Regions from separate parts of the Peribacillus sp. FSL E2-0159 genome, predicted to be linked through region 1. Evidence: predicted binding sites of a transcription regulator. Region 1 holds the regulator's gene; each other region holds the start of a gene.
The links. Region 1 encodes Rex, which represses fermentation and respiration genes when NADH is low (regulators of the CRP and FNR family bind a similar motif). Its sites were predicted from a motif close to TTGTGAAATATTTCACAA; they were not measured.
Positions count from the first base shown of each region.

Region 2: the regulator Rex is predicted to act here: its motif matches at 1,179-1,196, upstream of NYE63_RS20660 (lactate permease LctP family transporter).
Region 3: the regulator Rex is predicted to act here: its motif matches at 6,208-6,225, upstream of qoxA (cytochrome aa3 quinol oxidase subunit II).
Region 4: the regulator Rex is predicted to act here: its motif matches at 4,314-4,331, upstream of NYE63_RS23795 (DUF1641 domain-containing protein).

Region 1 covers NZ_CP152053.1:295,868-303,694, reverse strand. Annotated here, with positions in the region: gene NYE63_RS01655 (CPBP family intramembrane glutamic endopeptidase) at 1-657, shown strand, start outside; gene NYE63_RS01650 (YdiK family protein) at 654-866, shown strand; gene NYE63_RS01645 (redox-sensing transcriptional repressor Rex) at 895-1,554, opposite strand; gene moaC (cyclic pyranopterin monophosphate synthase MoaC) at 1,588-2,094, opposite strand; gene NYE63_RS01635 (ATP-binding cassette domain-containing protein) at 2,228-4,147, shown strand; gene tsaD (tRNA (adenosine(37)-N6)-threonylcarbamoyltransferase complex transferase subunit TsaD) at 4,427-5,440, opposite strand; gene rimI (ribosomal protein S18-alanine N-acetyltransferase) at 5,437-5,889, opposite strand; gene tsaB (tRNA (adenosine(37)-N6)-threonylcarbamoyltransferase complex dimerization subunit type 1 TsaB) at 5,912-6,604, opposite strand; gene tsaE (tRNA (adenosine(37)-N6)-threonylcarbamoyltransferase complex ATPase subunit type 1 TsaE) at 6,604-7,056, opposite strand; tRNA gene NYE63_RS01610 (tRNA-Met) at 7,255-7,328, opposite strand; rRNA gene rrf (5S ribosomal RNA) at 7,394-7,509, opposite strand; rRNA gene NYE63_RS01600 (23S ribosomal RNA) at 7,632-7,827, opposite strand, start outside.
Region 2 covers NZ_CP152053.1:4,228,691-4,236,517, reverse strand. Annotated here, with positions in the region: gene NYE63_RS20670 ((Fe-S)-binding protein) at 1-60, opposite strand, end outside; gene NYE63_RS20665 (FadR/GntR family transcriptional regulator) at 236-967, opposite strand; gene NYE63_RS20660 (lactate permease LctP family transporter) at 1,223-2,911, shown strand; gene NYE63_RS20655 (sugar diacid recognition domain-containing protein) at 2,985-4,097, shown strand; gene glcD (glycolate oxidase subunit GlcD) at 4,216-5,628, shown strand; gene NYE63_RS20645 ((Fe-S)-binding protein) at 5,625-6,950, shown strand; gene NYE63_RS20640 (YsnF/AvaK domain-containing protein) at 7,207-7,827, shown strand, end outside.
Region 3 covers NZ_CP152053.1:572,955-580,781, forward strand. Annotated here, with positions in the region: gene NYE63_RS02845 (YciI family protein) at 1-202, shown strand, start outside; gene NYE63_RS02850 (helix-turn-helix transcriptional regulator) at 1,051-1,503, shown strand; gene NYE63_RS02855 (hydrolase) at 1,580-1,936, opposite strand; gene NYE63_RS02860 (hypothetical protein) at 2,126-2,797, shown strand; gene NYE63_RS02865 (trypsin-like peptidase domain-containing protein) at 2,989-4,224, shown strand; partial or broken gene NYE63_RS02870 (hypothetical protein) at 4,345-4,461, opposite strand; gene NYE63_RS02875 (hypothetical protein) at 4,867-5,181, shown strand; gene qoxA (cytochrome aa3 quinol oxidase subunit II) at 6,344-7,273, shown strand; gene qoxB (cytochrome aa3 quinol oxidase subunit I) at 7,347-7,827, shown strand, end outside.
Region 4 covers NZ_CP152053.1:4,876,470-4,884,296, reverse strand. Annotated here, with positions in the region: gene NYE63_RS23820 (sugar kinase) at 1-63, shown strand, start outside; gene NYE63_RS23815 (MFS transporter) at 45-1,328, shown strand; gene hxlA (3-hexulose-6-phosphate synthase) at 1,325-1,957, shown strand; gene hxlB (6-phospho-3-hexuloisomerase) at 1,954-2,505, shown strand; gene NYE63_RS23800 (NAD(P)/FAD-dependent oxidoreductase) at 2,616-3,797, opposite strand; gene NYE63_RS23795 (DUF1641 domain-containing protein) at 3,833-4,264, opposite strand; gene NYE63_RS23790 (hypothetical protein) at 4,587-4,757, shown strand; gene NYE63_RS23785 (DJ-1/PfpI family protein) at 5,052-5,636, opposite strand; gene NYE63_RS23780 (Lrp/AsnC family transcriptional regulator) at 5,787-6,218, shown strand; gene NYE63_RS23775 (STAS domain-containing protein) at 6,347-7,177, shown strand; gene NYE63_RS23770 (GNAT family protein) at 7,470-7,827, opposite strand, start outside.

The DNA.
Region 1 (7,827 bases):
CCCATTTTCATGCTGATCGGGTCTTATACCGGAATGCCGGCTGATGAGCTCGATGTGAAGTCTGCAGCATACTGGATAGTCTTCAGTTTTCTCGCTGCTTTATTCTTGATTCTTTTTTTAATGAGAAAAGATATGAGGGAAAAGTTGGACACAAGAAATCAAACTTCCGTTCCCATGTCCGTATTATGGGCAATTGCAGGAGTTTTCATGGCTCTTTTTGCGCAAAGTATTGCCGGCAGCATTGAACAAATGCTTGGGGTGGAGTCTGAATCTGAAAATACGCAGCAACTCATTTCACTCATTTACAAAGTCCCCATGGTCATTTTCGTCACTTCAGTAATTGGACCTATATTGGAAGAATTAATTTTCCGGAAAATCATTTTCGGATCACTTCATAAACGCTTTAACTTCTTTATTTCAGCTTTAATCAGCTCAGTTATTTTCGGCTTGGCGCATGGTGAATTTGAACATCTTCTTTTATATACAGCAATGGGCTTCACCTTTGCTTTCCTTTATGCAAAAACAGGCCGCATTCTCGTTTCCATGAGCGCTCATATTGCGATGAATACGCTTGTTATCATCCTTCAAGTGGTATATCGGGAGGATATTGAGAAGATGCTAGATACTGCACAGGCCTTCATCGGAGGTTTATTATGAAACGTCAATCACCATTATTCATGGGCATCATCTATGCAGGCTTAGGAGCTCTTTTTACCGCTATCGCGATTCAAACCGTCAATTCTTCCGGATGGGGAATCTTCGCCTACATACTCGTCCTTATTGCGACTCTTGACTTTGGATCGGGATTACGGATGATCCTGCTGCACTTTAAGATTAAAGCCGCACAAAAAAATAATAAAAAATAAAAAAACGCTGCAATGATGCAGCGTTTTTTCATTCCTCCAATGCGGCTTCTTCCACTACAGGATAATGTTTCAGGAAGTAGATGAGCGACTGAAGCTCCACGGCCAGGTCAATGTGGTGAACCCTTATGGATGGAGGCACGGTCAGCCGTGCAGGAGTAAAATTCAATATTCCTTTTATATCAGCTTTGACTAGACGATCGGTTATTGTCTGGGCTACTTGTGCAGGCACTGTCAATATAGCCGCAGTAATATTATTTTCCTGCAATAGTGTATCGATTTGATCCATATGATAGATTGGCACATCAGCTATTCGCTTGCCGACCTTTTCTTCAGAAACTTCGAAAGCCATTTCAATTTTTGTATTATTATTTTTCATGAAATTGTAATTTAAAAAAGCGGTTCCTAAATTTCCTACCCCAATTAAAGCGACTTTGGTCAATTCATCTTGATCTAGTGTTTTTCTAAAGAAGGATAATAAATAATTGACATTGTAGCCGTACCCTTTTTTCCCAAGCGCGCCAAAGTAGGAAAAATCACGGCGAATGGTAGCAGAATCCACTTTTACAGCTTCGCTTAGCTCTGCCGAGGAAACTCTTTGTTTGCCTGAGGAATGTAAGTTCTTTAAAAATCGATAATACAATGGCAACCTTTTGGCAGTCGCCTGCGGTATCTTTGGGTCATGGTTCATTGTTTTTCCCCGCCTTCACACATGCTTTTCAACTTAATCTCTATCTGTTTGTTTTACTTGTCTTTTATAATCGTTACTGGAAACTCCGCCTGTTTTCTCCACTAAGAATGTAGGCCCGATCACCATTCCCTTATCAAGGGCCTTACACATGTCATAAACAGTCAAGGCAGTCACGGATGCAGCTGTTAACGCTTCCATTTCAACACCTGTACTCCCTTTTGTCTTAGCTTCCGTTTCAATCCTAAGCCTATATCCTTGTTCTTCTTTTTCCCAATCAAAGGCTATATTGACCCCTTGCAGAGCAATGGGATGGCACATCGGAATTATATTGGATGTATTTTTGCTGGCCATTATTCCTGCAACTTGTGCAACAGCCAGTACATCACCTTTTTTCATTTTCTGGTTCGTGACCAATTCATATATTTCATCATTCAATAAAATGCTCGATTGAGCTACTGCCGTCCGGGTTGTTTCAGGCTTAGCACTCACATCGACCATTTTGGCCCTGCCCTGTTCATTAAAATGCGTTAAGTCTCCCATTTAAGTAACCCCTCCTAAATCATACACTATTATTCCACTTTATGTAACAGCTTTTCTTTTAGCTTGGAACCAAGCTGTTGCCGATAATAACTAAAATACGTTACACTAACAATAATCAATTGAGGTGAAATCTATGATTTTATTACAAATCAATCAACTATCGAAATATTATGGAGCTGAACTTATTTTATCAAATATGAAGCTCGAAGTTCAAAATAAAGATCGAATTGCACTTGTTGGCCGAAATGGCGCCGGTAAATCCACTCTGCTAAAAATCATAGCCGGACAGCTTTCCCATGATGGCGGTGAAATAATCAAACCAAAAGGCGTCACCATCGGCTATATGGCCCAGGATACGGGATTGGAATCCGAACTGACCATTTGGGATGAGATGCTGACTGTATTCACGGACCTTATAGAGCAAGAAAAGGAACTGCGTCGCCTTGAGTCTGATATGGCCAGACCTGATATCTTTGAAAACGAAACAATTTACCAAAAAGTGCTGAATGAATACGACACTTTGATGGTGGCATTCAAAGAGAAGGGCGGTTATCAATATGAAGCGGATATCCGTTCCGTACTGCATGGACTTCAGTTTGCTGACTTTGACTATTCTACCCCAATTTCCACTTTAAGCGGTGGGCAAAAAACAAGGCTTGCATTAGGAAAACTGCTTTTAAGGAAACCGGATATATTGATTCTGGATGAGCCGACGAACCATTTGGATATCGAAACCCTCTCTTGGCTTGAACAATATTTACAAAGCTACCAGGGAGCTGTCCTTATTGTTTCCCATGACCGTTATTTTCTAGATAAAGTAGTAAACCTGGTATATGAGATTTCCCGGAATAACATGAAAAAATACCATGGTAATTATAGTTCTTACCTAGAGGGAAAAGCGGAAGATTATGAGCGGGACATGAAACTGTTCGAGAAGCAACAAGGGGAAATTGAAAAGCTTCGCGACTTTGTCCAACGTAATATCACAAGGGCTTCCACCACGAAAAGAGCACAAAGCAGACGCAAACAACTCGAAAAGATGGATGTATTGGACAAGCCGCAAGGTGATGAAAAATCCGCGAATTTTTCTTTTCAGATTGATAGGCAAAGCGGAAATGAAGTGCTCCACCTTCAGGACCTGGCTATCGGATACGAAGGGGAAACGGTATCAAAGAATATAAATTCCCGGATGACAAAAGGAGAGAGCATAGCTCTTGTTGGCCCAAATGGAGTTGGAAAATCAACGTTACTGAAAACGATCATCTCTAAGCTGCCTGCACTTTCTGGGGACTTCCGTTTTGGAACGAACGTAGAAGTCAGCTACTACGATCAAGAACAGGCTAACCTTGTTTCCAATAAACGAGTACTCAATGAATTATGGGACGACTATCCCCTTAAACCGGAAAAGGACATTCGCACCGTACTCGGTAATTTCCTATTTAGCGGGGACGATGTATTGAAAACAGTTTCCACTCTAAGCGGAGGCGAAAAGGCTAGGCTTGCTCTAGCTAAAATGATGATGGAAAAGGGGAATTTTTTAATTCTTGATGAACCAACGAACCATTTGGACCTCGATAGTAAATTGGTGCTTGAGAACGCATTGATCGATTATCCGGGAACCATTCTTTTCGTTTCACATGACCGTTATTTCATAAATCGGATAGCAACGAAAGTGATAGAGCTCTCCAAAGACGGCAACGAAGAATTCCTCGGTGATTATGATTACTATTTAGAGAAGAAACAGGAGCAAGCGGAAATCCAAGCACTTGAACAGCAGGATCAGGCGAAAACTTTAGATACAGCCGTAGAAAAAACAAATTACAAAATTGATAAAGAAACAAAAAAAGCTGAACGCCAGCGAAAACGTCGTATTGAGGAAATCGAGACAGCCATGGAGCTTCTTGAAACCGAAATAAACGAATATAATGACCTCCTTTGTGATCCAAATGTTTTCCAGGACCACGAAAAAGTAATGGAAGTCCAAGCAAAGCTTGATAATGCACAGGAAAGTTTGGATCATCTTCTCGAAGAATGGGCTGAACTGGAAGAATGACAATTGACCGAGTCAAATGACTCGGTCTTTTCCTTTCCAATTAAAATGTTTCACGAAAGTTATCCACAAACTTGTTAACAAATCACTTACCGTTCATTAGCCATTAATTTGAGTTATGCACATTATCCACAGAAACATATCCACTTATCCACAAAAACACCACTTTATACACATGCAGTATGATTATCAAAAAAACTTTATCCACAGAATATTCTATTTTTTTATTAACAGGATAAAAAAGACAGGATTCCGAAGTTTGGGATCCTGCCTTCTCGTCAATTAAAATGCTTCTATATCCAATCCAGGATTTCCGTTCAAATCCAAACCAGATCGTTTTCCCTTTTCAAACATGACACTGCCAGCAGCACCAATCATGGCGGCATTGTCCGTACAAAGATATAGTGGCGGAATGGATATATCCATAGGTAAATCCTTAAAAGCTTCCGTTAATGCTTCCCTAAGGCCTTTATTTGCCGCAACTCCTCCAGCAAGCAATACCTGCTTCACATTATATTCCTTTGCAGCCTTTACAGCTTTCATTACAAGCACTTCTATGACACTTGCTTGGAAACTTGCCGCTAAATCTTTAGGTTCAATTTTTTCCCCGCGCTGTTCTGCATTATGCAAAGTGTTGATCACCGCTGATTTCAACCCGCTGAAAGAAAAGTCGTAGCTGCCATCCAACCATGCCCTAGGCAGTTTCAAAGATGGTGAGCCTTCTTGTGCAAGCCTATCGATATGAGGCCCACCAGGATAAGGGAGCCCCAAGGTTCGAGCTACTTTATCATACGCCTCTCCTGCTGCATCATCCCGCGTTTCCCCTATCACCTTGAAAGAACCCGGTTCTTCTAAAAGCACCAATTCCGTATGACCTCCCGAAACGACTAAAGAAAGCGCAGGATATTCGATCTCCTGAATAAGACGATTTGCATAGATATGACCCGCGATATGATGCGTACCGACAATCGGGATTCCATGTGCGAAAGCTACAGCCTTAGCCGCATTCACACCTATTAATAGTGCTCCTACAAGTCCAGGACCTTCTGTAACGGCAATGGCATCCAAGTCTTCATATGTCACACCGGCTTGTAGCAGTGCTTCTTCAAGAACAATCGTAATTTGTTCTACATGATGACGGGAAGCTATTTCTGGGACAACACCGCCAAAACGTTTATGGCTTTCGATTTGTGAAGCCACAACATTACTCAGTATTGCCGTTCCATTTTTTATGACAGCTGCCGCAGTTTCATCGCAGCTCGTTTCAATTCCTAATATAAATTGATCTTTTTTCATGAAAAATTCACCCACATAACATAAGCATCTTCTTGATTGTCTGTATAATAATTTTTTCGGATTCCACCCTTTTGGAAACCTAGTTTTTCATAAAGCGAAATGGCTACTGCATTACTGACACGGACCTCAAGCGTCATCCTCACCACACCCATCGAAATGGAGATTTCAATCATCTTCCTGAGCAAAGCTTCTCCAAGCTTTTGCCCTCGGTATTCAGGTAATATCGCTATATTGGTTATGTGCGATTCATCAATGACGATCCATGCACCGCAATAACCGGCAATTTTCCCTTCATCCTCTATCACCATGTATACAGCATATTGATTATGATTCAATTCATTAAAAAAAGCTTCCCGGCTCCAAGGTAAAGTAAAGGACTGCTTTTCCACGTTAAGCACTTGGTCGATATCTTCCGTATTCATCTTTCGGAATGTCAATGTTTTACTCATAATAATCGGTCGCTTTCCTTGTTTATTTCCCCTGCTGTTCAAGCCACTTAGCTTCTGCTTCAGCCATGCGGATATAATTCGGTACAAACTGGTGAACATCCACTTCAGTCTTATCAAGACCAATGAAGGCCAGTTCGCTTGGCCTTGAATTATATGACTGTACTGGAGCAAATACCGCTAAATTGCCTAATGCATCCGTAATTGCATCCCTATGGATGTCCACATCTTGACCAACAAATAAAACAGGACGATTTAATTCCTTTAATTGAATCGCCCAATCAGAGGATAGAATATTACAATCTTCAATGACTGTCTTTAGAGAATCCTTTTCCATTTCATATAATCCAGTATAAATCTGCCCTCTTCTTGCATCGAACAAGGGAGATATCAAGCCGTTAAAATAACGTCCATTAGCTGCTAAAACCTCTAAGCTGGAAACACCTGATAACGGAATCTGAAGCGTCCAGGCCAAGCTTTTCGCAATCGTCACGCCAATCCTGACCCCTGTATAGGAGCCTGGACCTTGAGCGACCACTATCTTAGTCAATTCCTTCGGTTTAGTATCACAGTCCCTCAGCAACGTTTCAATTGCTGGCATTACCCGCACCGAATGATTTTTCTTTAGGTTCGTCGTATACTCGCCAATTACTTGACTCCCGTTAACCAGTGCAATCCCTAATGTAAAATTCGATGTATCTATAGCTAAAACCTTCATCAAATAATCTCCTTACATAACTTTACATATCGTTCGCCTTTGGCTTCCAAGACAATACGCCGGCTTGTATCGCCCAGACGATAAATATAAATGGTCAAGATTTCCTCTGGAAGGTGATCCTTTATTAAATGGGCCCATTCAACGACAGTCACACCATCACCATCAAAATATTCATCAAAGCCTAAATCTTCTTCGGATTCACTTACCCGATAAACATCCATATGATATAAAGGCAAGCGACCCATGTACTCCTTTATTATCGTAAAGGTAGGACTATTCACCATTCTCGTAACACCTAATCCTTTAGCCAGCCCTTTTGTGAATGCCGTCTTCCCTGCTCCCAAGTCACCTTCTAAAGCCAGTACATCTCCACTCGAAAGCTTTTGTGCCAATTTATGCGCAAATTGCGCTGTTTCTTCCTCATTCTGAGAAATCAATTCAACATGTTGCATATATCAATCACCTTTATCATTATTAGGAAAACGTCCTATAGTTCATATCGAGTACCATAAACGCAATATTATGGAACAACAACCATTCTATATGTAGTTTACCTTGTTTCAAAAGAAGAAACAAATAAGTTAGGGACATAATTATTCGAATTTCAGATAAAACAAAAAAACGAAACCAAAGTTTCGTTTTTTTCATGATTGCGGGGACAGGATTTGAACCTGCGACCTTCGGGTTATGAGCCCGACGAGCTACCGGACTGCTCCACCCCGCGACGGTATAAATGTTACTTTTATAAATAAGTATTCCCATTTACTTAAAAAGAATACAAAGATTATAGCTTGGCGGCGTCCTACTCTCACAGGGGGAAACCCCCAACTACCATCGGCGCTGAAGAGCTTAACTGCCGTGTTCGGAATGGGAACGGGTGTGACCTCTTCGCTATCGCCACCAAACATATTCTCTTTTTTCGAAGTACATCCATTATCATATCATGTATGAGATCAGAATGCAAGAAGAAATTTTCATTCCTTCAAAACTAGATAATAAGAAGAAGGTATTTCATTTTTTTAAAGCGTTGGTTAAGTCCTCGATCTATTAGTATCAGTCAGCTCCACATGTCGCCACGCTTCCACCTCTGACCTATCAACCTGATCATCTTTCAGGGATCTTACTAGCTTGCGCCATGGGAAATCTCATCTTGAGGGGGGCTTCATGCTTAGATGCTTTCAGCACTTATCCCGTCCGCACGTAGCTACCCAGCTATGCCTTTG
Region 2 (7,827 bases), 1.9 Mb from region 1:
TTTGCCGACATTGGATTGAAACAAATCCACTAAACATGTTGCAAAGAGAGTAACTTTCAATCTGAACTCCTCCTTTTTCAAATAGGTTAACAGGTCATCTGATGACTAAAAAATGGAAAAAGGAAATGGTTAAGACCAATTTCCAAGATTTTTTTATAATGAAGTAATCGTTTTCAAAATAATATATCAATTTAATCCTTTTTTGTATAGGGTATTTTTGAAATTTAAAGGAAGTTCAACTACGCTTTTGCTGATTTTTTTGGATGACCCGGTCCAGTGATTCCTCGACGCTTTGAAGGTGAAACAGCATGGCACTGCGGGCTCCGTCTTCATCCTGTGCCACGATTGCATCATAAATCCTGACATGCTGCTGGTAAAGCTGCTTAAGTGTCATCTCTTCGGAATAAAGTGCAATCCGACGGATATCACGCATCTTTTCCGTCATTAATTCTGAAACGTGGTTCATCAATGTAATAAGCAGCTCATTTTGTGATGCGTTTGCCACTGCAACATGGAAGGCGATATCCGCTTTATCACTTAGCTCTTCATCATCGGATACCTTTTCCATATCAAAAAGCCTTTCCTTCAGTTCGATAAGGTTTTCTTCCGTTCTCTTTATCGCTGCCACCTCTGCCGTACCGGACTCAAGTATTTTCCGAACTTCCAGTAAATGCTTGATATTGTCTTGATCCATCAAAAGAGCGGCAGACAAGGGATGGTTCATGATGGTAGGGTCGAAGGTTTTAACGAATGTTCCTTCACCTTGTTTTATTTCAATAAGACCCATTGAACTCAATGCACTTAAAGCTTCGCGGATGGCCGGGCGCCCGACTTGGAAATTTTCCGCAAGCTGCTGAATGGAATCCAATTGTTCACCTGGTTTCAGGCTGCCTGACCGAATCATTTCATAAAGTTCATCGCTGACTTCTTCATAAATTTTTTTCGGCTTTATTTTTTTATATACCAAGTAGTAGCACCTCTATTTTCTATGAGTTTCTCTGGTTAATATTATATAACACAAATGATCTTTGACACTTCCAGAAGGTTAAAAAAATCACCGGAAAATAAAAAAAATCTTGATTTTATATTTTCAATCATTTAATTTTAATGAGTACTCATCAAGTCATCTGATGACTTTGAATATTTGGATATGTAAGGGGTTTCAATTAGCGGTTAATTTCTGAATTTTTTAAAAAATTTATAGAAAATGGAGTCGAAATGAATGACATGGACACAAAACTTTACGCCGATCACCGATAATTTAGTTTTATCATCTCTTGCCGCACTCATTCCAATTCTTTACTTTTTTTGGGCACTTACCATCAAACGGATGAAAGGTTACATTGCTGGTATAACCACGTTACTTGTAGCTCTTGCAGTGGCTGTATTGATATATGGAATGCCTGCAGGAAAAGCAGTGATGTCTGCTTCACAAGGAGCCGTATATGGGCTGCTCCCTATCGGATGGATAATCATCACTTCCGTATTTTTGTACAAAATGACCGTTAAAAGCGGACAATTCAATATCATTCGTTCTTCGGTGCTTTCGCTTACGGAAGACCGCCGCCTTCAGGCATTATTGGTGGCATTTTCTTTCGGGGCATTTTTAGAAGGTGCCGCTGGATTTGGAGCACCGGTCGCCATTTCAGCCGCGCTTTTGGTCGGTCTCGGATTTAACCCGCTATATGCAGCTGGGATTTGTTTGATCGCGAATACCGCTCCGGTAGCATTCGGGGCGGTTGGAATACCGATCATCGCCATGGAAGGCCCTACTGGCATAGCCGCCATGGAGATTTCAAAAATGGTCGGCCGCCAATTGCCATTCCTTTCGGCTTTCATTCCGCTTTATCTCATTTTAATAATGACTGGGTGGAAAAGGTCGCTTGAAGTCTTGCCGGCAATTTTGGTTTCCGGATTTTCCTTTGCCATCACACAGTACTTAAGTTCAAATTTTCTTGGGCCCGAATTACCGGACATCCTTTCAGCATTAGTGTCACTATTTGCATTGGCGATCTTCCTTAAATTCTGGAAACCCAAAACGATCTTTCGCTTTGCATCCGAGGAAACGGCAGCAGCTGTTGAACCTTTATCTACAGCCGAAGCGGAAACAAAATACACGAAATGGCAGATATTCCATGCCTGGTCACCATTTCTTCTGTTAACGCTTTTCATAACAATATGGGGGATGAACCCAATAAAGCCGGCACTCTCAGGACATTATGAAGGCAACAATGTGTTGCTTGGCGGAATCAATGAAATCGGGAAACTATTAACCTTCCAAATCGAAGTCCCAGGTCTGCATAATGAGATAATCGGAAGCAATGGATTGCCGATTGCGGCTTTCTATAAAATAGAACTGCTCGGAGCAGCCGGGACCGCCATTTTATTAGCTGCCATCGTGACGAAGTTCATCGCCCACATGACTGCAAAAGATTTTTATAGCACTTTTGTTGAAGCGATGAAAGAGTTGGCAAAACCAATCTTGATGATTTCTACCGTAGTGGCTTTTGCCTATGTAACGAATGCTTCAGGCATGTCGACAACATTAGGGATGACCCTTGCAAAATCGGGTGATCTATTTCCGTTCTTCGCACCGGTTCTCGGCTGGTTGGGTGTGTTCATTACCGGATCGGATACATCAGCCAACCTCTTATTTGGCAGTCTGCAGAAAGTGACCGCTCTTAAAGTTGGGATGGAACCGGTCCTGGCACTAGCGGCGAACTCTTCCGGAGGGGTCACGGGAAAGATGATTTCCCCCCAATCGATAGCGATTGCTTGTGCCGCCGTTGGATTGGCGGGCAGGGAATCAGAATTATTGAGATTCACGCTCAAACATAGTATTTTCTTATTGCTGCTTGTTTGTGTGATTACCTTCTTGCAAAATGGCGTCCTTTCCTGGATGATTCCATAAGTAAAATGAGGCTCCCTTTTGAAAGGGAGCCTCGAAATATTTTCCAAATCCATTACAAAAAGGAGGACATACCATGCAATTGGCAGCTGTGGCAGTAAAATTGGTTCATGAGGTTCGAAAACTGATTGATGAGGAAATCATCATTATTGATCATGCTGGCACGATTATCGCCAGCACCGATAGCAGCCGTATTGGATCTTATCATGAAGGAGCCATCCACGCTTTCAACAATCGTGAGAAATTGATCATCAATAAACAGGATGAACGAAGTTGGAAAGGAGTGAAGGCAGGAATAAATCTACCTATTTTCTTCAATCAGGAAGCCGTTTGTGTCATTGGAATTACGGGCGACCCCAAACATGTTTCCCCCTATGCGGAACTTTTAAAAAAGATGACAGAGATGTTCATTCAGGAAAGCTATCACATCGAACAAGCAGAATCCAAATCACGTCTGATGGAATTCTTTGTATTTGAATGGCATCAGCTGCAGACTTTCAATGAGCTTTTCCTTCAGAAGGCCAAGTTGCTTGGGGTCGATGTTCATGCAGACCGGATCATCACCCTTGGTGAATTTAAGACTGAGGAAATCATTGAGCCTCATGTGTGGAGAACGCTTCAGATATACATAAGTCAGCAGCATCCCAATGACATCGCAGTCCGTTGGGGGAGGAACCAATTCGTCATTCTTTCAATAGCCGATTTCAATGGTTCAAAAAACCAACAATTAAAGAAATTAAGTGAACTGCAAAAAAAGCTGGAAGAGAGTTCGGGTTATAAAGTGTGTGCAGGAGTTAGTTCGCGTGCATCAGGATCCGCTTTCAGGTCAGCTTTTTTTAAAGCGGAGCGTTCCTTGAAGATCGCGTTTCCTTCATCGGGGATTATATTTGACGAGGACTTGAAGCTTGAGGTCCTGCTTGATGAAGTTACCGCTGAGACAAAACAGGAATATTTATCCCGGACTATTCAGGATCTGCTTCCTAATGAGGAGCTGCTTAAAACCCTTTCCATGTATTTTGCATGTGATCTTTCATTGAAGGAGACAGCCAGAGCCCTGCATATCCACATCAATACCCTCCATTACAGGCTCAAGCGCATAGAAGATTTGACCCAACTGAATCCTAGAAAGCTAGCCGATTTAGTCACTATGTATCTAGCATTAAGTGTATTGGATAAACATACAAATTAATTCTATGGAAAGCTCTAAATTCTATATGTTCATACATAGAAGGTTGAATGTTTTTTTTCTTATACTTAAATCATATAAAAAATTTCGAATTCCATCTGTTTATATGAGGAGGATATACATGTTAACAAAGCAGGTTAAGCAGCTACTTCTTACCATCGTCGGTCAGGAGAATTACGACGACTCGAAAGTGGAATGTCTAGTCTATTCATATGATGCAACGCCAGGGTTTCAAGCGATGCCGGATGCTGTCATTAAACCGGGCTGCACAGCTGAAGTAGCAGCCATCGTCAAAGTTTGCAACGAATACAATGTTCCGATCGTTCCACGCGGTTCTGGGACGAATTTAAGTGGAGGCACCTGCCCGACAGAGGGGGGGCTTGTCCTTTTATTCAATCGAATGAATTCATTACTTGAAATAGATGAGGAAAACTTAACGGCGACCGTACAGCCCGGGCTCATCACATTGGACTTGATTTCGGCAGTTGAAGAGAAGGGATTGTTTTATCCGCCGGATCCAAGTTCGATGAAAATCTCCACGATTGGCGGCAACATTAATGAGAACTCTGGTGGACTGCGAGGATTAAAGTACGGAGTCACCCGTGATTATGTCATTGGGCTTGAAGTTGTCCTTCCGAATGGAGATATCATTCGAACAGGGGGCAAGCTTGCCAAAGATGTAGCCGGATATGATTTAACGAAGCTTTTTGTCGGATCGGAAGGGACCTTGGGCATCGTTACGGAAGCGATCTTAAAGCTGATCCCAATGCCGGAAACGACAAAGACGATGCTTGCCTTATATCAAGATCTGGATGCTGCAGCCCAGTCAGTGGCCAAAATCATTTCAAATAAAATCATTCCTGTTACATTGGAATTTCTTGATCGGCCGACGTTGATCGTGGTTGAGGACTTCGCGAAAATCGGTTTGCCCACCAATGTGGAAGCTGTCCTGCTGATTGAACAGGATGGTCCGCCTGAAGTGGTTGAACGTGATATGAAAAGGATGGCCGATATCTGTCTAGAGGAAAAGGCGGTTTCCGTGGAAATTGCCGAAACGGAATCTGACGCTGTCGCCTTGAAAACGGCAAGACGGACCGCCCTTTCCGCACTGGCACGCCTCAAGCCGACGACCATTTTGGAAGATGCCACCGTACCCCGGTCGGAAATTGCCAAAATGGTCAGGGCGATTAATGAGATCGCTGGCAAGCATAACGTGGACATTTGCACTTTCGGTCATGCTGGGGATGGGAACCTGCATCCAACGTGCATTACCGATGCTCGTGATCATGAGGAAATGGAGAGAGTGGAGCTCGCTTTTGCTGACATTTTTGCCGCGGCTATCGACCTTGGCGGGACGATTACCGGTGAACATGGTGTAGGAGCGATGAAGGCCCCTTATCTTGAATGGAAGCTGAAGAAAGAAGGGATTGATGCCATGAGAGCGATTAAACAAGCTTTCGATCCCAATAACATCATGAATCCCGGCAAAGTATTTGCCAAGGAAACAAGGAAAAGGGTGGTGGTTTCTTCATGACAACAGTTCAGGAAAGGGAAACCATTGCCATTCAATTCGCGGAAAAAATGAATGAAGATGAATTGTTGAATTGTATGCGCTGCGGCTTTTGCTTACCCCACTGCCCGACATACATAGAATCGGGGCTAAAGGAATCCCATTCACCAAGGGGCCGGATTGCACTTATGAAAGCGGTGGCGGATGGTGTGATTGAGCCCGATGAGGATGTAGAACGTTCGTTGAGTCTTTGCCTCGGCTGCAGGGCTTGTGAACCTGTGTGTCCTTCAGGTGTGAAATATGGACACCTTCTTGAAGAGGCAAGGGATATCATCCATCAGAATAAAAAGCACAGTTACCCAGTAAAAACAATCCGCAAGGCCGTTTTCAGTGGATTATTCCCGCACCAGGAGCGAATGCAGGCCATGACAAGTTTGCTTGGCTTCTATCAGAGATCAGGCCTGCAATACATGGCCCGTAAAACGGGAGTACTCAACATGCTTCCGGATAATTTGGCAACAATGGAAAAAGTGCTGCCGAAAGTCCCGAAAAAATCAGAAATGAAAAATAGGCCAACCGAGCTGCCTGCAATCGGTACGCCATTCAAAAAGGTGGCTTTCTTTTCAGGCTGCTTGATGGATACGATGTTTTTGGAAACGAACAAAGCCACACTAAAGCTTCTTCAGCTGGCCGGATGTGAAATCGTGATTCCGAAATCCCAGGCGTGCTGCGGGGCGCTGCATGGACACAGCGGTGAAAAAGCAGGTGCAAAGCAACTGGCCAAGCGTAATATAGAAGCTTTTGAAGCGGAGGAAGTTGATTATATCATTACGAATGCCGGCGGCTGTGGAGCTTTTCTCATAGATTATGACCATCTGCTCCAAGATGAACCGGAATGGCACGATCGTGCAATCGCATTTAAAAATAAGTTGAAAGATATCAGCCAGATTCTTGTTGATTTGCGTTTTCAGGAAAAAGTTCGCTTGAAACTGCCAGCTCAATCCGTAACTTTCCAGGATTCCTGTCACTTACGGAATGTGATGAACACCTCCTTAGCTCCGCGAATTCTCCTTCAATCGATAGATGGAATCGAATTCAGGGAAATGAAGGATGCGGATCGGTGCTGCGGCTCCGCTGGTATTTATAATATTGTCGAATCAGAGATGTCCATGAATATTCTCGACTCTAAAATGGAGCATACGAAATCGACACAGGCCGATATTGTTGTCACGGCAAACCCTGGCTGTCTGTTGCAAATGCAACTGGGAATCGAGAGGGAAAACTTGGGGGAATGTACGAAAGCGGTGCATATAGCGGACCTGCTAATAAAGGCTGTGGCATTATAATAGAAGAAAAAGGATTATAGGAAGTATTTGAAAAAAATGAAAATAGCATTATTTGATTAAACATTACATTTTAAAAAAAGGCGGAAACCCTTGTAAAGCCTGTATTTCAATTGAAAAATCGTTCTGTGCTGAGAACGAATTGTAATGATATAACATAAATGAAATATTGATTCCTCGTTTACTTAGGAACATGGCGGGTAGAGTTTATATATAGCATCCACTAAACGATACAACAAAACCTAAGGAGGAATGTAAAATGAATAAAACAGTATATGGAGTATATGAATCAAATGCAGAAGTGATCCAAGCAATAAATGCACTTAAGGCAAAGGGCTTTGAAGGGGACGATATTACGGTCGTCGCAGATAAGGAAGAAACATTGGATTTCACGAACGAACAACGCGAAACGGATGTTCATACAATGACGAACGTTCCTAACGATGAATCATTTATGGACAAGGTGGCACGTTTCTTCATGCCGGAAGATACGGCAGACCTTTCAACAAGATTGGCGAATGCAGGCCTTTCGAACAGTGAAGCGGCTGAACATGTCTTTGATGTAGAAAATGGAAAAGTCCTGGTTCTGGTTGAAGAAGGTGAAGGCCACCTTGGAACGGCAAGAGATAAATTCACGACCGGGAAAATGGACACTGCCGGTACAAGGCTTGATACAAACTCCACCAACCAACTCTATAACGGTACTGAAAAAACCGATCCATTAAACAAAGAAGATGTTTATGGAGTCAACGGACAAGGCCGTGAATTGCCAGAGGATGAAAGGACGCTTACACTTCGGGAAGAACAGCTGAACATTGACAAAGAAAGAGTTCAGACAGATGAAGTCGTCATTAACAAAGAAGTCAATGAACAACATAAA
Region 3 (7,827 bases), 280 kb from region 1:
AGTGCGTCCAAAACATATCGAGTATTTAAACGAACTTGATCGTAAAGGGAAGATTTTTGCAAGAGGACCTTTTGCGGATGGCTCAGGCGGCTTGGTTGTCTATATTGCAGACACATTTGAAGAAGCACTCTCATTAGCGGAAAATGATCCCCACGTTGTACATAAAGTTCGTAGACTGGAATTAAAAGAGTGGAACATTTAATAATGAAACGTTATGAGAACTAATTATTACGTTCATCACAATGAATTCATACCGGGAGCTGGAGACAGTTCCTTCATTATGGTGAGGGTTGCTGAGGCAACCTTTTTTTTGCATGTGCATTTCAACTTCATAACGAAAAGATAAAGTTCTACAATTAGAGTTTGAATGTAACGATATTTGTATGAGCTTACTAACCGTTGATAATTGCCAGTTGTTATACTTTGAAAAAGTATTAGTGTAAAAAGGTTCAAAGAGCGAAATTTCTTGAAATTAAACAAGCGGAATTTATAAAAAATAGGATTAAAAGTCTTGTCTATACAAGGCTTTTTTTGAATTGAGGTTAATTAGCTAATTCTTGATATATGTGATAGTAAGATGGCTTGTTGGATTAAAAAATTATATGATTGAGTAGCTTCTTACAATAACTACTCTTAGATTGAAGAAATTTGCGGCACTCCTGCCGAATAACCGGATAGCCGAGACCCCACAGGCGCTTGCGTCGAGGAGGCTTGGCAGACAGTCGGCGGAAAGCGAGCGAATTTCTGAAATCAACTGGAACGTTTTTTAAAAGAAAAAAAACTGTATTCGTACCGCTTCTTCGAATTTGTCTTCAGTCTGTGAGTAGCTGCACTTTTTCCAAGGTCTCCACTACTTTCTTGTTGACTGGATGCACTTTCTCTTTTATTTAGCTTTCTACAGCAGTTCCAGAAAATTCAATTGATTCCCTTAATATATCAAGGTTTTCTTCGGTGTCACTCATAAGTTGCATAGTAATGCGCTTATTACTATCTTTACTTTGCATAATTCATCTCACAATACTAGGAGTAAGGAAAGGCGATGAACTCATTATGATATTTAGCGAGCGATTAAAAAAAGAACGGGAAAAAAGAAATTGGTCACAAAATGATCTTGCAGAGAAGATTCATGTGAGTCGCCAATCTGTGTCGAAATGGGAAACGGGAAAAAATTATCCAAGTATTGAAGTACTCATTAATTTAAGTGATTTATTTCAAATTACGGTAGATGAATTATTAAGGAGTGACGAAGAATTGAAAGAAAAAATAATACGGGAAAGTAAGCAGTTAGCATTTCCAAAAAGGAAAATGTTTTTTGATATCGTGTTATTACTAGGAGCATTTTTGTTAGTGTCAAAATTAATTATTTTTGGCCTTAACAAATTTGTTGGCACGGATATTACCATTTTAAAAAGTATGCCAGTTGTATCGAATTTTTTACCATTAGCCTTGATGGTTATTGGTGGTATTGGTTCAGATTATTTGAAAGATAAATATGTAGATTGAAAGAACTCTGCTAAACCTTTTGAAACGTAATCATAAAAGAACAGAACCTTTAAATTTCAGGTTCTGTTCATATTTCTTATTTGAACTTTTGCACTTCCTCTTGTCCCTCGAATTTGTTATCTTTCAATATGCCGATTTCTTCAATATGGTTTCGTGCCGTTTCATCCCCTAATTTATAAATGAGGGCATAAAGCCTTTTCATGGCTGCATCGTATTTATCATTTGCCCGGTCATGATGATAGAGAAGGTAGGGCACATGTGAACGGGCATAGGACTCCAGGTCATCTGTCCGGTGTTCCTCCAAGCATTGTTTCAATTGTGCAAGTTCCTCATCGGTTGCGTGTACAGTGAAGCTCGGATTCTCTTCAAGTTTTTGTCCAAGTACGTCGCCGCTGACCAAATCGACATGATAGGTCTGTTTTTCCTGCATCATTCTGCGTATCATCCTTTCAAGCGTTTATCTATTCTGTACCACTATTTGTAAAAATTTAATCATGGAAGTAAACATTTCCTTAATGAAAATGATAGGAAATAGAGGTATCGGATTTCTTATCAAATGGTTTAAGATGGATTTACAGAATATTATGGGAAAATGAGGAGTGATATAGTGAAGAGGTCAATCATGTTTATTTTTTTGATGTTGATTGCTTCAGGCTGCGTAACAAGGAATTATGATTCCAATATGGATCTAGGGAAAAGTCAGTTGAATGAGGAAAATTATTTAGAAGCCCACGAGGCATTTGAATTAGCGTATAAAGAAGCAAAAACACCGGAAGCAAGGGAGTTAATGGATCTTTCAGGTTTTCTGGCAAGTGGAATGAAGAAATACGACGAGCAGGATTTTGATTCGGCTAAAAGAGATTTTGAAGAAGCAACCGTATATAAAGCAAAATACCGGGAAGGTAAACTATTGGTTTCAAAGGCGGTGGAAATGCACCCGGTATCAGACTCCGCCACGATAGAAACCGTAGAGGGGAATGACGAACCTGCGGAGGAAGAAACCGAGGACGGATCCAAAGTAGAATATAAGGCGGCAACGGAAACAAAAGGCATAGGAAGCAAGGATTCGGTCAGTACATTAAGTAAATCTCAGGCGGAAAAGCTTGTGAAGGATTATGTGGACATGGAAAATTTCCCGCATTTACATATCGAATATGATCATGATGCCGAAAAGGGAGATTACATTTTTCATGTATTCGAGGTGGATGAACCTAGTCAGAAAAGTGGCCACAAAACCACTTGGGGCTGGTATGGCGTGAATAAGAAGACTAAAGAAGTTTATGAAGTCATGTAAGGATAACTGAATGGTCGGATTAAAGGCCCCTGTTGAGGCCTTTTTATTTTGTGGCGCGGTAAAGTACAGGATTCGATAAAATTTTATAATTTTTGTAAAAAGGTCACCTTATTCTTTATTTTCTTAAGAATTTTTTAATAATTACTGTTTATGATTGAGCCAAGTAAAGGACAATCCTAGGAGGGATAAAGATGGAGAATTATAATGGTGATGAGCAAGTCAGAGTCAAGGCAGAACGGAAAAAGGGTAAATCTCTTTGGATAACCAGTCTTGTTTCCGGAACGGTTGCTTCTATGGTTACATCGTCTGTATTTCTATTTGGCGGGGATTTTATAGATCAAGGGAAAAGTTCAGTGAATGAGGCAACAGAAACGGCAGGTGTACAGCAAACGGAAAGTGTTGAAAAGGATAAAAGTGTCACGGCAGAAAAGTTATCGACAAGTACGGATTCAAATGATAGGGCAGAGATGGTCGAATCAGCATCCAAATCAATTGTAGGGGTCGTGAATTTACAGGAGATGCAAAACCAGAACCCGTACCAGCAGCAAAGCACGGAGAGCGAAACGGTAGAGAGCGGTACTGGCTCAGGGGTCATTTATAAAAAAGCTGATGGGAAAGCCTATATCATCACGAACAATCATGTTATTGAAGGAGCTAAGGAAGTCGAAATTTCATTGTATGATGGACAAAAGGCAACGGCAGCGGTTGTCGGCGCGGATGCTTTGACGGATTTAGCGGTTTTGACAATTGATGCCTCGAAAGCACCGGAGGGAATTAAATTCGGTAATTCTGATAGCATGCGTCCAGGTGAAGAAGTATTGGCAATTGGCAACCCACTTGGACTTGATTTTTCACGATCGGTTACACAAGGGATTGTCAGTGCGACCGGACGCTCCATTTCAGTCGATACCTCGGATGGGGAGTGGGAACTTGATGTCCTCCAAACAGATGCAGCGATCAACCCCGGCAATAGCGGCGGTGCATTGATTAACACCGTTGGGGAAGTAATCGGCATAAACAGCTTGAAGATTTCCGAAAACGGTGTGGAAGGCTTAGGGTTTGCCATACCAAGCAATGATGTGATTCCGATTGTTACGGAGCTGATTGAAAATGGAAAAATCACGCGTCCATATTTAGGAGTTAGTTTGGCTAGTATGGAAGAACTGCCGCAATATTACATTCAAAATGTTCCTGAAGCCGTAAAGTCCGGTGTAATGGTGACGAGTATAGAAGCAGGATCGGCTGCGGCGAATGGAGGGCTCAAGCAACAGGATATCATCGTTGAGATTGATGGAACGAAAATAAATACAGCCGCTGCATTAAGGAAGTACTTATATACAGATAAGAAAATCGGCGATAAAGTAAAGGTTAAAGTATATCGGGGTACTGAAGAGAAAACGGTAACGTTAACCTTGCAAAAACGATAGAAAGTGGTAAGACCCCTGAGTATCGATCAGGGGCCTCAGTTTGTATACAAAAGAGGTTCGGAATTATAAAATTCCGAACCCTTTTGAAATTCCCTTTGAATTTTAGGCGATTTTTGGAACTTACCATGTCCATTTGGCCATCTTCTTTAAATTAAAGGCAGCGAAAGTAAGCACCGCCTGCATCGACAAATTTTTAAGTCCCATTAAAGTAGTCCAACATATACCATACTTTTCTTTTGGAACAATAAAGATTTAGGCAAAAAGTTTTTATCTAAAAGTTAAACCAAAGTTGTGGAACGGAAGGTGCGAGACTCCTGCGGGGAAAGCGAGTCCAGGGGAGACCCCGCAGGCGCAAAGGCGCCGAGGAGGCTCCTGGACAGCCCGCGGAAAGCGAGTGCCTGGAGTGGAAATCAACGTTCAAATTGTACAAACCCTTATTTAATAGGATACAAAAGGTTACTATCGGAAAAATAGATAGTGTATTTGTACTGTTTTGCAAATTCTTGATATAGTCTTGAATACCTAAAAGTGAATAGTGGCGCCTTCTATTTGTCAAGGTTTTCATCGTGAATATGTTAAAAAATAGAAAAGATTTGACAAAATTGTGAAATGTCATAAAATAGAAAGAAAGGGGATGAAATTATGGAAGCTAATCAGAAGATGTTAGATGCAGTGAAATGGGTATCGGGCACAGGTTGTGTAATCGGAATTATTATTTTTGCTTTAAGTTTCTTTGTAAGCGATTACAATAAAGATTATATATTTACCGCTGTTGGAATTGCCATCACACTAAGCGCAGCTGCAATTTTTCTAGTTGGTATATTTTTTGTCCTGACAGAAGAAATGGTAATGAATACACATAAAGGTGAAAGAATTGTACCGGAAACGACTAAAATCATAAAAATTAAATCAAAGGCTAAAACTCAAACAAAAAGAAGTACAGAATTCAGTAACTAAAACCAGGAATATAGCGTAATGAAATGGCATTCTATCTTCAGATTAACTAACATGGATGAACATAACCAGCTGTTCGCCTTTCTGAAGAATTTAAATCAATTTAATATGAATAATTGAATGCGCTTTCATTCCGTATAGGACCTGGTTTAATTACCAGTTGGCTGCTTTTTAATTCAATACAATATATTGCACTCGTTATGTACAAAAAAAATATTTCAGCAACCCTTTGAAATACATACGATGTGCTTGGACATTCAAACCAAACTGCCTGAACGCCAGGAAGTTTTCACATTACATTTTGAACTATATCCACGAGAAAAGGACACTTTTAAAAAGTCCTTTTTTTGTGGTTTTTTTATGTACTTTTACTTGAAGATACAAAAGGGATTCCGTTATCAATATGGGGTTTTGAGTAGTGAGTTTTCAAAAGTCGGAGTTGATTGAACCAAAATAGTTTTTGTCCTGTCCTACTGAAATTGATAGTTAAACAACTTGACTATAGTTACAACAAGTTTAACTGACACCTGAATTATTTCCACCCATGACCTCTTTAGGAATACTGACAGGTCAATAAGTAATGCGAGAAGAAAGAATCAATTACATTTCACACTCGTTGTTTCCTTATATATATATAATATTGATCAGTGTTGGGTCATAAGGGGATTGAAGCATGAATATAGCATTTTGTACAATGCGGCAACCATTTGCCAACTTCCATGGCCGAGTGAAGAAAATCCGTTTTAAATCACGTTTCACAACGATATATATCTAATTAACAGGATAGGTAATATAATTCATAATCTTAAGAAGTTTTGAGGTAATAAACGCGGTGAATATAATGTGGAAATTCTATTTCATTATATTAGAGTAATATTAAACGGGAAGTGACCGGTATAATTGCAATCCAGTACTGATAAGTGAATTTTCCATAGGTAATTTATTAAACATTTATTATATTTCATTTGCTGAAGATTTTCGAACATTTCTGCTCATTTACCATCTTCTTACTGCTCTTTATTGAACTTTATGTGACAGATGTCACTTTATATTGTCTTTTTTTACACTTGGGATTAATATTGGTATGTCGGGTTTGTGAACATGGTAACACTTTGTCCGAATAATTACCAATTGGAATTTTATTATGTAAGAAAGGGGTAGTACTATGAAAATAAAATGGGCTCTATTAACTATACTTTTTACAATTGCCACTGTGCTAACCGGTTGCGATAACCCATTAATGGTCTTGGACCCTAAAGGGCCAGTAGCTGCAACACAAGCAGATGTTATTATGATTTCGATATGGACAATGGCCTTTGTCGTCCTTGTCGTTATGGTACTGTATATCTTCATGATAATGAAATATCGTGCTTCCAAACAACGTGATGATTATGAACCGCCTCATATAGAAGGAAGTAAGGTTCTTGAAATAATTTGGGTTGCGATCCCAATTTTAATCGTCGCTTTCCTATCCGTTGTTACTGTTAAAACAACAAATGAAGTTGAGGCAACGCCTAAAGGGTACGGAGATCAAGAACCTTTAGTTATTTACGCTTCATCTTCCAACTGGAAATGGCATTTTAGTTATCCGGAAGAAGATATCGAAACAGTCAACTATCTGTTTATACCTACTAACCGACCAATCGAATTTAAACTTTACTCATTCGGTCCAATCTCAAGTTTCTGGATTCCGCAACTTGGAGGACAAAAATACGCGATGTCGGACATGGTTAATACGTTGCACTTAGCAGCTGATGTACCAGGTGAGTATATGGGTCGAAATTCAAACTTCAGTGGTTCAGGTTTTGCTCAGCAAACGTTTAACGTTAATGCACTGTCTGCAGAAGAATACGATAAGTGGGTAGATGAAATTAAAGCTACTGCTAAACCGATTACTGAGGAAAAATTCAATGAATTATTAAAACCTGGTCATGTAGGGCAATCCACTTACACTGGAACTCACTTAGAGTTTTCACCAGCTCCTGAAGGGGAAAATGCTGGTCATGACCACGGATCTTCTGATACTGAAGAAAATGATTCCAAGGATTCACACGAGGAACATTCAGAACACAGCAACATGAATCATGATCAATAAGAATTAATTTCGTTCGATAAAACAACTAGGTTTACAAGATAAGGAATATTTTCCTGAAAGGAGTCACAAAAGTATGGATTACTTTGATCGATTTGCCGTACCTCATCCAAGTCCTGCGATTTATGCATCCATGGTTGCCATTGGTTTAACCATGATTGCGGTTGTTGCCGGAATTACCTATTTTAAAAAATGGGGTTACTTATGGCGTGAGTGGTTAACAACGGTTGACCATAAACGTATTGGTATCATGTACATCTTGGCAGCACTGCTTATGCTTTTCCGTGGTGGCGTCGATGCCCTTATGATGCGTGCTCAAACGGCTATTCCAGATAACGGTCTTTTGGATGGACAGCACTATAATGAGGTATTTACAACACACGGGGTCGTCATGATCTTGTTCATGGCTATGCCATTTATCATTGGGTTAATGAACATTGTTACACCATTACAAATTGGAGCGCGTGACGTAGCATTCCCACGTCTGAACGCAGTAAGCTTCTGGTTATTCTTCATGGGGGCAATGCTATTTAACATCTCTTTCGTAGTCGGTGGTT
Region 4 (7,827 bases), 1.2 Mb from region 1:
ATGGAAGAGCTAGAACACTTTATGAAAAAAGGAGTGCTTCAATCATGTCTCAATTACAAGTAGCTTCGAGAAAAAGGTGGATGAGATTGATCCCCCTAGTGTTCATCACATACAGTCTTGCCTATCTCGACCGTGCCAACTATGGGTTTGGCGTAGCGGGAGGGATGGGGGAAGACCTTAATATCACAGCCGGGGTATCTTCCTTTCTGGCCGCGCTGTTTTTCCTTGGTTATTTCTTCTTTCAAGTTCCAGGTGCACATTACGCAGAAAAGAAAAGTGCCAAGATCCTGATTTTTTGGAGCTTGATTCTCTGGGGAGGACTGGCCACATTGACGGGGATGGCGACAAGTGTGGCATGGCTCTATCCGATTCGCTTCTTGCTTGGTGTTGTTGAAAGCGCTGTTATGCCCGCGATGCTCGTTTTCCTTAGCCACTGGTTCCTAAAAGAAGAACGTTCCCGGGCCAACACCTTTTTGATTCTGGGGAATCCTGTTACTGTATTGTGGATGTCGATCCTTTCCGGCTACCTATTGAAGGCATTCGACTGGAGATGGCTGTTCATCATTGAAGGACTTCCGGCTGTCCTGTGGGCGTTTATCTGGTATAAGCTCGCCAATGACCGTCCCAAAGATGCCAAGTGGCTTACCAATCAGGAAAAGCAAGATATGGAAGCTACCCTCCAGAAAGAGCAGGCTGCATTAAAACCTGTGAAAAATTATAGGGAAGCTTTTAAGTCAAAGCAGGTCATCGTGCTCAGTATCCAATACTTCATGTGGAGCATTGGGGTTTATGGGTTCGTCATGTGGCTGCCGTCCATTATTAAACAGGCGTCGAACATGGATATAGTGGCAACAGGCTGGCTTTCATCCGGACCTTATTTGTTAGCGGTCATTTCGATGCTGGCACTATCCTATTTTTCGGATAAAACATTAAATCGGAAAACGTTCGTTTGGACATCACTGCTTGTCGGGGCAATCGCATTCTTCGGGTCCTTCATGCTCGGCACATCGAATTTCTGGCTTTCATATGCCCTGTTGGTCATTGCAGGCGGTGCGATGTATGCCCCGTATGGACCGTTCTTTGCCATCATTCCTGAAATCCTTCCAAGAAATGTGGCTGGCGGAGCAATGGCCCTGATTAATAGCATGGGGGCGCTTGGCTCATTTGTAGGTGCCTATTTCGTCGGATATTTAAACGGATTGACCGGCGGGCCTGGAGCATCCTATATTTTCATGGCGGGATCTTTATTGATTTCAGCGATACTCACATTGATGGTTAAAAAGCCTGCGGTTATGCCAGTCAAGCAAATGGAGGTGGTTTCGTCTTGAAAATTCAGCTGGCGTTGGATCGCATGAATATGGAGCAAGCAATTGATATGGCACGAAGCGTGGAAGCCTCGATTGATTGGATTGAGGTGGGGACTTCTCTGATTAAAGAGTTCGGAGTGAACAGCATCAAAGAAATGAAAAATCACTTTCCGGATAAAAAAATCGTTGCCGACATGAAGACGATGGACAATGCGGCTTATGAAATGGATCTTTGCTTTCAAAGCGGGGCTGATGTAGCTACGGTAATGGGGGCTGCATCGGATGTAACCATCCAAAAATGCCTGGAAATAGCTTGTGAATACAAGGGGCAGATCATGATTGATCTATTGAATGTATCTGATACCCGGCTTGAGCAATTACGGATTTACAATCAGGCAATATTCTGTGAGCATGTAAGCAAGGACAGCCAGGAGAATTTAGGTCATGCCATGATCAATATGAGAAATCATGCTGGGTCCATGAGAGCTGCAGCAGGAGGGATCACTCTTTCATCCTTGCCTGTAATGATCAGGAAGGGACTTGATGTCATCATCATTGGCTCGGCGATTACAAAAGCAAAGTATCCAGCAGAAGCTGCCCGACTATTTAAGGAAACGGTGAATGGGGAGAAAGGTGTGAAGGAAGTTTGAAAAAGGAAATTGCGGTTATTTTAGAAGAAATGAACGGTGTATTTCACAAAATGGACGGAGGGGCAACGGATGCGCTCCTAAAAAATTTACGGTCTGACACCAGGATCTTCATCGTGGGTGAAGGCAGATCGGGCTTCATGGCCAAAGCCTTTGCGATGAGATTGATGCACCTTGGCTTAAACGTCTATGCAGTCGGGGAAACGATCACTCCTTCTATTGCGAAAGACGATCTGATCATAGCCATTAGCGGGAGCGGCTCGACCAAAAGTGTGATATCGGTTGCGGCAAAAGGCAGGGAAGTGGGATGCAAGGTGTTTTCGATCACGACGAATGACCAATCGGATTTAGCGAATGTCTCTCATGAGGTCTTGGTGATTCCGGCTGCAACGAAAAATCGCTTGGATCATGAAACGAAAAGCGTCCAGCCATTAAGTTCTTTGTTTGATCAATGTGTACATGTTTTATGTGATGCAGTATGCTTGGACTATTCATTAACCAAGTCCATAAGCCACGAGCTTACTTATTCCAAACATAGTAATGTAGAATGAAATATGGCGGGCTCCTTCAGCGGGGGCCCGCCTTTTTTGAAACGAAAAATGCCCTTACTCCCAAACGGGAATAAAGGGCATGTACCGTGACATGTCACGGCGATAATAAATTAATAAGCCAGGCTGAATAGGGCCTTGATGTGTGATAGATAGCGAACATTACTTGCTTCTTTCATCAATGTAGCCGGCAGACCTTTAAGGGACGTGTTATTGGCCCCAACGGTTGCCACCGCATCCTTACGGCCAAGGCTCGCAAGTGTACCTGAGTTTACTGGTGAAAATTCTTCAAGTTTCTTGCCTTCAAAGGCTGCATATAAGTTGTATCCAACAAGCTCGCCCATTTGCCAAGCATTTTGTGCAGTAGGAGCGTATGGACGTCCGCCTTCTGGAGGGAAAGCAACGGCACTGTCCCCGACAACGAATACGTCATTATGGGATTTGGATTGCAAGAACTCATTAACGGTTGCTTTGCCGCGATCCACTTCAAGGCCTGATTCGCCTACGATAGGAAGAGCCGCAACTCCGCCTGTCCAAACAAGCGTATTAGCAGTTATCGTTTGTCCATCTTTCAATTCGATTTGATTTCCTTTAACACCCGTTACAGGCAGACCTGTCAAGAATTCAACACCGCGTGCTTCCAAGCTAGTCATCGCACGTTCGATTAAGTGATCAGGCAGGACCGGAAGGATTTTTGGACCAGCTTCTACAAGCTTGATTTTCAAGTCCTTGAAGTCCACTCCGAACTTTTTGGCGATTTTAGGGAAATGATCCACGATTTCACCGATTAACTCGACGCCTGTTAATCCGCCGCCGCCGATCACGATGGTTGCGTCCGCTTCATTATTCGTTTGTGCATATTCGCGGATGCGATCTTCGATATGTTTGTAAATCTTGTTTGCATCATTTACGGATTTCAAGACCATGCTGTTTTCCTCAAGTCCCGGAATGCCGAAGAATCCTGTTTGGCTTCCCAAAGCAACAACCAGGGCATCATAAGATAAAGTGGAACCATTGGCAAGTTTCACTTCTTTGTTATCGACTGAGAAAGACTCCACTTTGGAAATGATAAGGTCGATATCTTTTCCTTTGAAAAGCTTTTCCAAAGGAATGGAAACGGCTTGTTCAGAAATGGATCCGCCTGCAAGACGGTGCAATTCGGTGATGATTTGGTGCGTTGGAAATTGATTCACCACTGTAACCTGCACTTCATCTTTATTATAATATTCACGTACGGATAAGGCAGATAGTAATCCTGCGTAACCTGCACCTAAGATGACGATTTGTTTTGACATAGTTAATCCCCCGTTCTTACTGAAAGTTTATCAAATTATTTTTGGTTTTTACGTTCTGAAGAGACCTCAAGAAAAGCTTGGGCGAAACGGAAAAGTTTTTGTGCTTGCGGATCTTTCATCATCCTTAACAGACCAAAAAGACCGATCACATCATTATTTACTTCAGCACGATCCTTAGCTTCGAGGGCATTAGCCGCAAGCCCTTTTACTGAATGGACTACAGGAGTCGCGATCTCCGAAATGGCGCTGACCGTATCATTTTTCAAAACATCATCAGTCGCAACCGATTGAGCGAAATCATAAGACTTTGTTAAAATATTCACTAATTCAGTCAGTTTTGGTAACTGCTCAACTAAAGTGTTCAATGATTCCTGAACCTCAGGCTTTAATAATTGGTCCAGTACATCTAATTGTTTTTGGCGGGCATTAAGTTGTTCAGTTTGTGATTGGGTAATCGTTTCTGACATATCCAATTCTCCTTTGCAATAAGCATTTTGTTGATGTAAATAGAAAAACTTGTAAAATATTACACAATGTGTGACAAGAAGAAATACTAACAAAAATGTAATAAAAGCTATCCTATAGTATATCCCTTTAGTAGCTTGAAAACAGCTGATTTTTTAAAAAAGATCCATAAAATAATCATTTCCTGCTTTTTCGAAGTATAAATTCCAAAGGAAGGTACCATTCTTTACCTAAAATGGACCTTAAGAGGTTGTCAATCATTATCCCCTATCATACATATTTCCATCTTGATTTGCCATCCTAAAATGATGGAGGTGAAAAAACGTGACCGATTTAGTATCTAAACTTACAGAAGAGAATAATGATAAAAAGTTTCATAAAATGGTTGGCAGTATGGAATATACTAAAGCGCAACTTTTGGAAGGTATGAATGGAATTTCTGAAGTTTACCTCAAAAACAGTGAGGAAGGCACATCGGAAACACCTGATCAATAAGATTGTTGTGTAAGCATAGCGAAACAGTTATGTTTACTTAAAATATCAGAACCAACCGAAAACAATGGCTTGAGGAAAACATACAAAGCGTTGAAGATAAATTCGCCAATGGCGAACTGGATAGTCTGGATGTCATTCGCCAGTATGGCGTCATCATCGATTACGCAACGAATAAAGTCCTGCCAGAATCAACAAAACAGTTCCGTGAATCTATGAAAACCCGTTCATTGGCTTATTGGAAGTAAGGTGAAAAAGGTTCCGAATTCATTCGGAACCTTTTTTCATCAGCCATTTTTAATGGAAGCCCATCAATTCCTTCACATGTTTACAATTTTCTTTTGAAGTGAGCATTTCCAAGAGCGTAAAGGCAACATCGAATGCTGTGGAAGGATTGTAGGATGTAATGATATTGTCCGTGATGACAATCGGTTCATTAACGACAATCGCACCAAAATCTTTTAGCTGCCCCTGTCTCTTACTGGTTGGATGGTTGTACGTAGTGGCCTTTCTTCCATCCAATATCCCGCTTTTTCCAAGTGGGAGAGAACCTACACAAATAGTTGCTATGATTTTGTTCTTATTATGAAAATACTTGATCACATCAAGAAACCTCTGATCATAGGCATCCTCATAGAAACCGGCTTCTTCAAAACCTCCTGGAATGGCCAAAGCATCGAAGTCATCAAGGTTCACTTGATCGATGGTCAATTCGGGCTGCACGATAAAGTTCCATGTACATTTCAATTGTTCATGAAGTCCCACTGTAACCAAATCAGTGGTACCATCCCCCTCTAATTTATTCCAGCCCAATACATCCGTAAACACACTTGCTTCAACCGCTTCGAATCCATTGGATAGCAGCATCAATACTTTTTTCATAGCAGCATCCCCCTTATTTATATTTGTCTTTATTATATAAAATTGAAATTGCCTAATACATACGATAAATTATGTAATCATCTCGCTTCTGTTTATTTTATAATGTATTTAATGGATTTTTATTAATAATAAAAAGTGAGGGTGATTGAAATGGATCGGACGGATAAAAAGATACTTTCCTTACTGGAGAATAACGGGCGCATGTCCATGAAAGAATTGGCACATGAAGTCTCCTTAACGGCACCAGCAACGAAAGAACGTGTGAATAAATTAGAGGAAAGCGGAGTGATAAAAGGATATAAAACGGAAATATCCCTTGAAAAACTTGATAGGAGCATAACAGCATTCATATTATTCGAAACGGATAGATGCAAAGACTTTTATCAATTTAGCTTGAGCCATCCGGAAGTTCTCGAATGCCACCGGTTAGCCGGTCAATATAGTTATCTTATTAAAATAAGTACATTTTCCATGGAAACGCTGGAAGACTTCGTCGATGAAGCCATTAAATATGGGAAATCGTCCACCCATCTGATATTTTCTTCCACATCGAAGAATGTTTTTTCAGGCGAGGAAATATAACCGGTTTTAATCCATTTACTTGCCATCTCTTTTATATATGAACAATTAGCAGGAATAAACCCCACCAATATAGAAAGTAAATAGTAACAAAAATCACAGTTGAAAGTTACAAAAAGGGAGTGGAGAGAGTGAGTTTTGTTTATGAGGAAGATAAGATAATGGAATTCCTTTTGCAGAATAAAAGTGAGTTTGAAGAATATCTTTTATCAGCAGCAGTCAATGTCAGGGATAAAATCGAAGAAATCCTGCTGATTGGAAATGTCGACCTTTTGAATAATGCACATAAGCTCATCCGTTATATAGTGGAACAGAATGAAACGGATATGATTGCCTTTGCCGAAAAAGAGGGAGTTACGTGGGCGACCCACTCCTTGACGCTTTCATTCAAGCTGGAATGGATTCAGGCTATCCGCAGAACGCTTTGGACCTTTCTTTATAAGTTCGAACAGGTTAAGAAAGAGTTTATGGAGAATTCCAAGGTCTTTTTTGATTTAGAGAAAAAAGTGAATGAAAAGGTTGATTTATTTCTTAAATCCTTTTTCGTCAGTTACTCCGATTACAAAGACAAATTGATCCTGGCTCAGCAAAACTTGGTGGAAAATCTATCCGTCCCGATCATTCCAGTCAATTCCAGCACCTGTGTCCTTCCGTTAATTGGGACAATTGATTATTCACGAATACGGATAATTGAGGAAAAAGTATTGATGGAGATAGGGAAGCTGCGGATACAGACCTTGATCTTGGATTTATCCGGTATCATTGATATGGAAGTTGAAATGATCAATGATTTAATGAAAATCCTCGATGGAACGGCAATGATGGGCTGTAAAGCTGTGGTGACTGGATTACGCCCTGAAGTTGTTACGAAAATGATCCGTTCAGGGATTCAGATAGATAATAAAGCAGAAACAAAAGGGACGCTGCAGCAAGCCTTAAACGACTATCTTGTAGTCACCTAAATCGTGAAGTGGGGGTCGCCATGTTTTGGTGACTTTTCTTTGTGGGTAATTTGGGATATTAAGGTAATTTATTTGTTATTTTTTTCGACTCGAATAAGTAAATGGAATGGGGAACGGATGCTCCGAACAAACCAAATCTAGGTTCCAGTTGATTTCAGAAATCTGCTCCCTTTACGCCGACTGTTTGTGAGGCCTCATCAAAGCAAGCATCTAGGGGAGTCTCGATTAGCCAGTTATTCGGCAGGGGTATTGCAAATTTCTTCAATGGAACACTCCAAAGAAGGTTTTCGTTTCACTTCAGCAAGGAATAGACATATGTATCATGAGGGATGCCGTTTTGGTAAATATAACTCCTTAAAATTCCTTCCTGGATGAAACCCAGCTTAAGCAAAAGCTCACTTGATGGCCCGTTTTCCAGAAAAACGACTGCGCCGATGCGGGTTAAGTCAAGGTTGTTGAAACCGTAAGCGATAATTTCTTTAAGAGCTTCTGACGCAAATCCTTTGCGCCAATGTGCAGGATGGATTTCATAACCGATTTCCGCCCGTCTGTATTTGGGACTGTGAGCATGAAAGCCGATAGTGCCAATTAATTCTTGCGTATCTTTTCTCTCAATTCCCCAGCGAACCGCCCGTTTTTCAAGGTAGCTT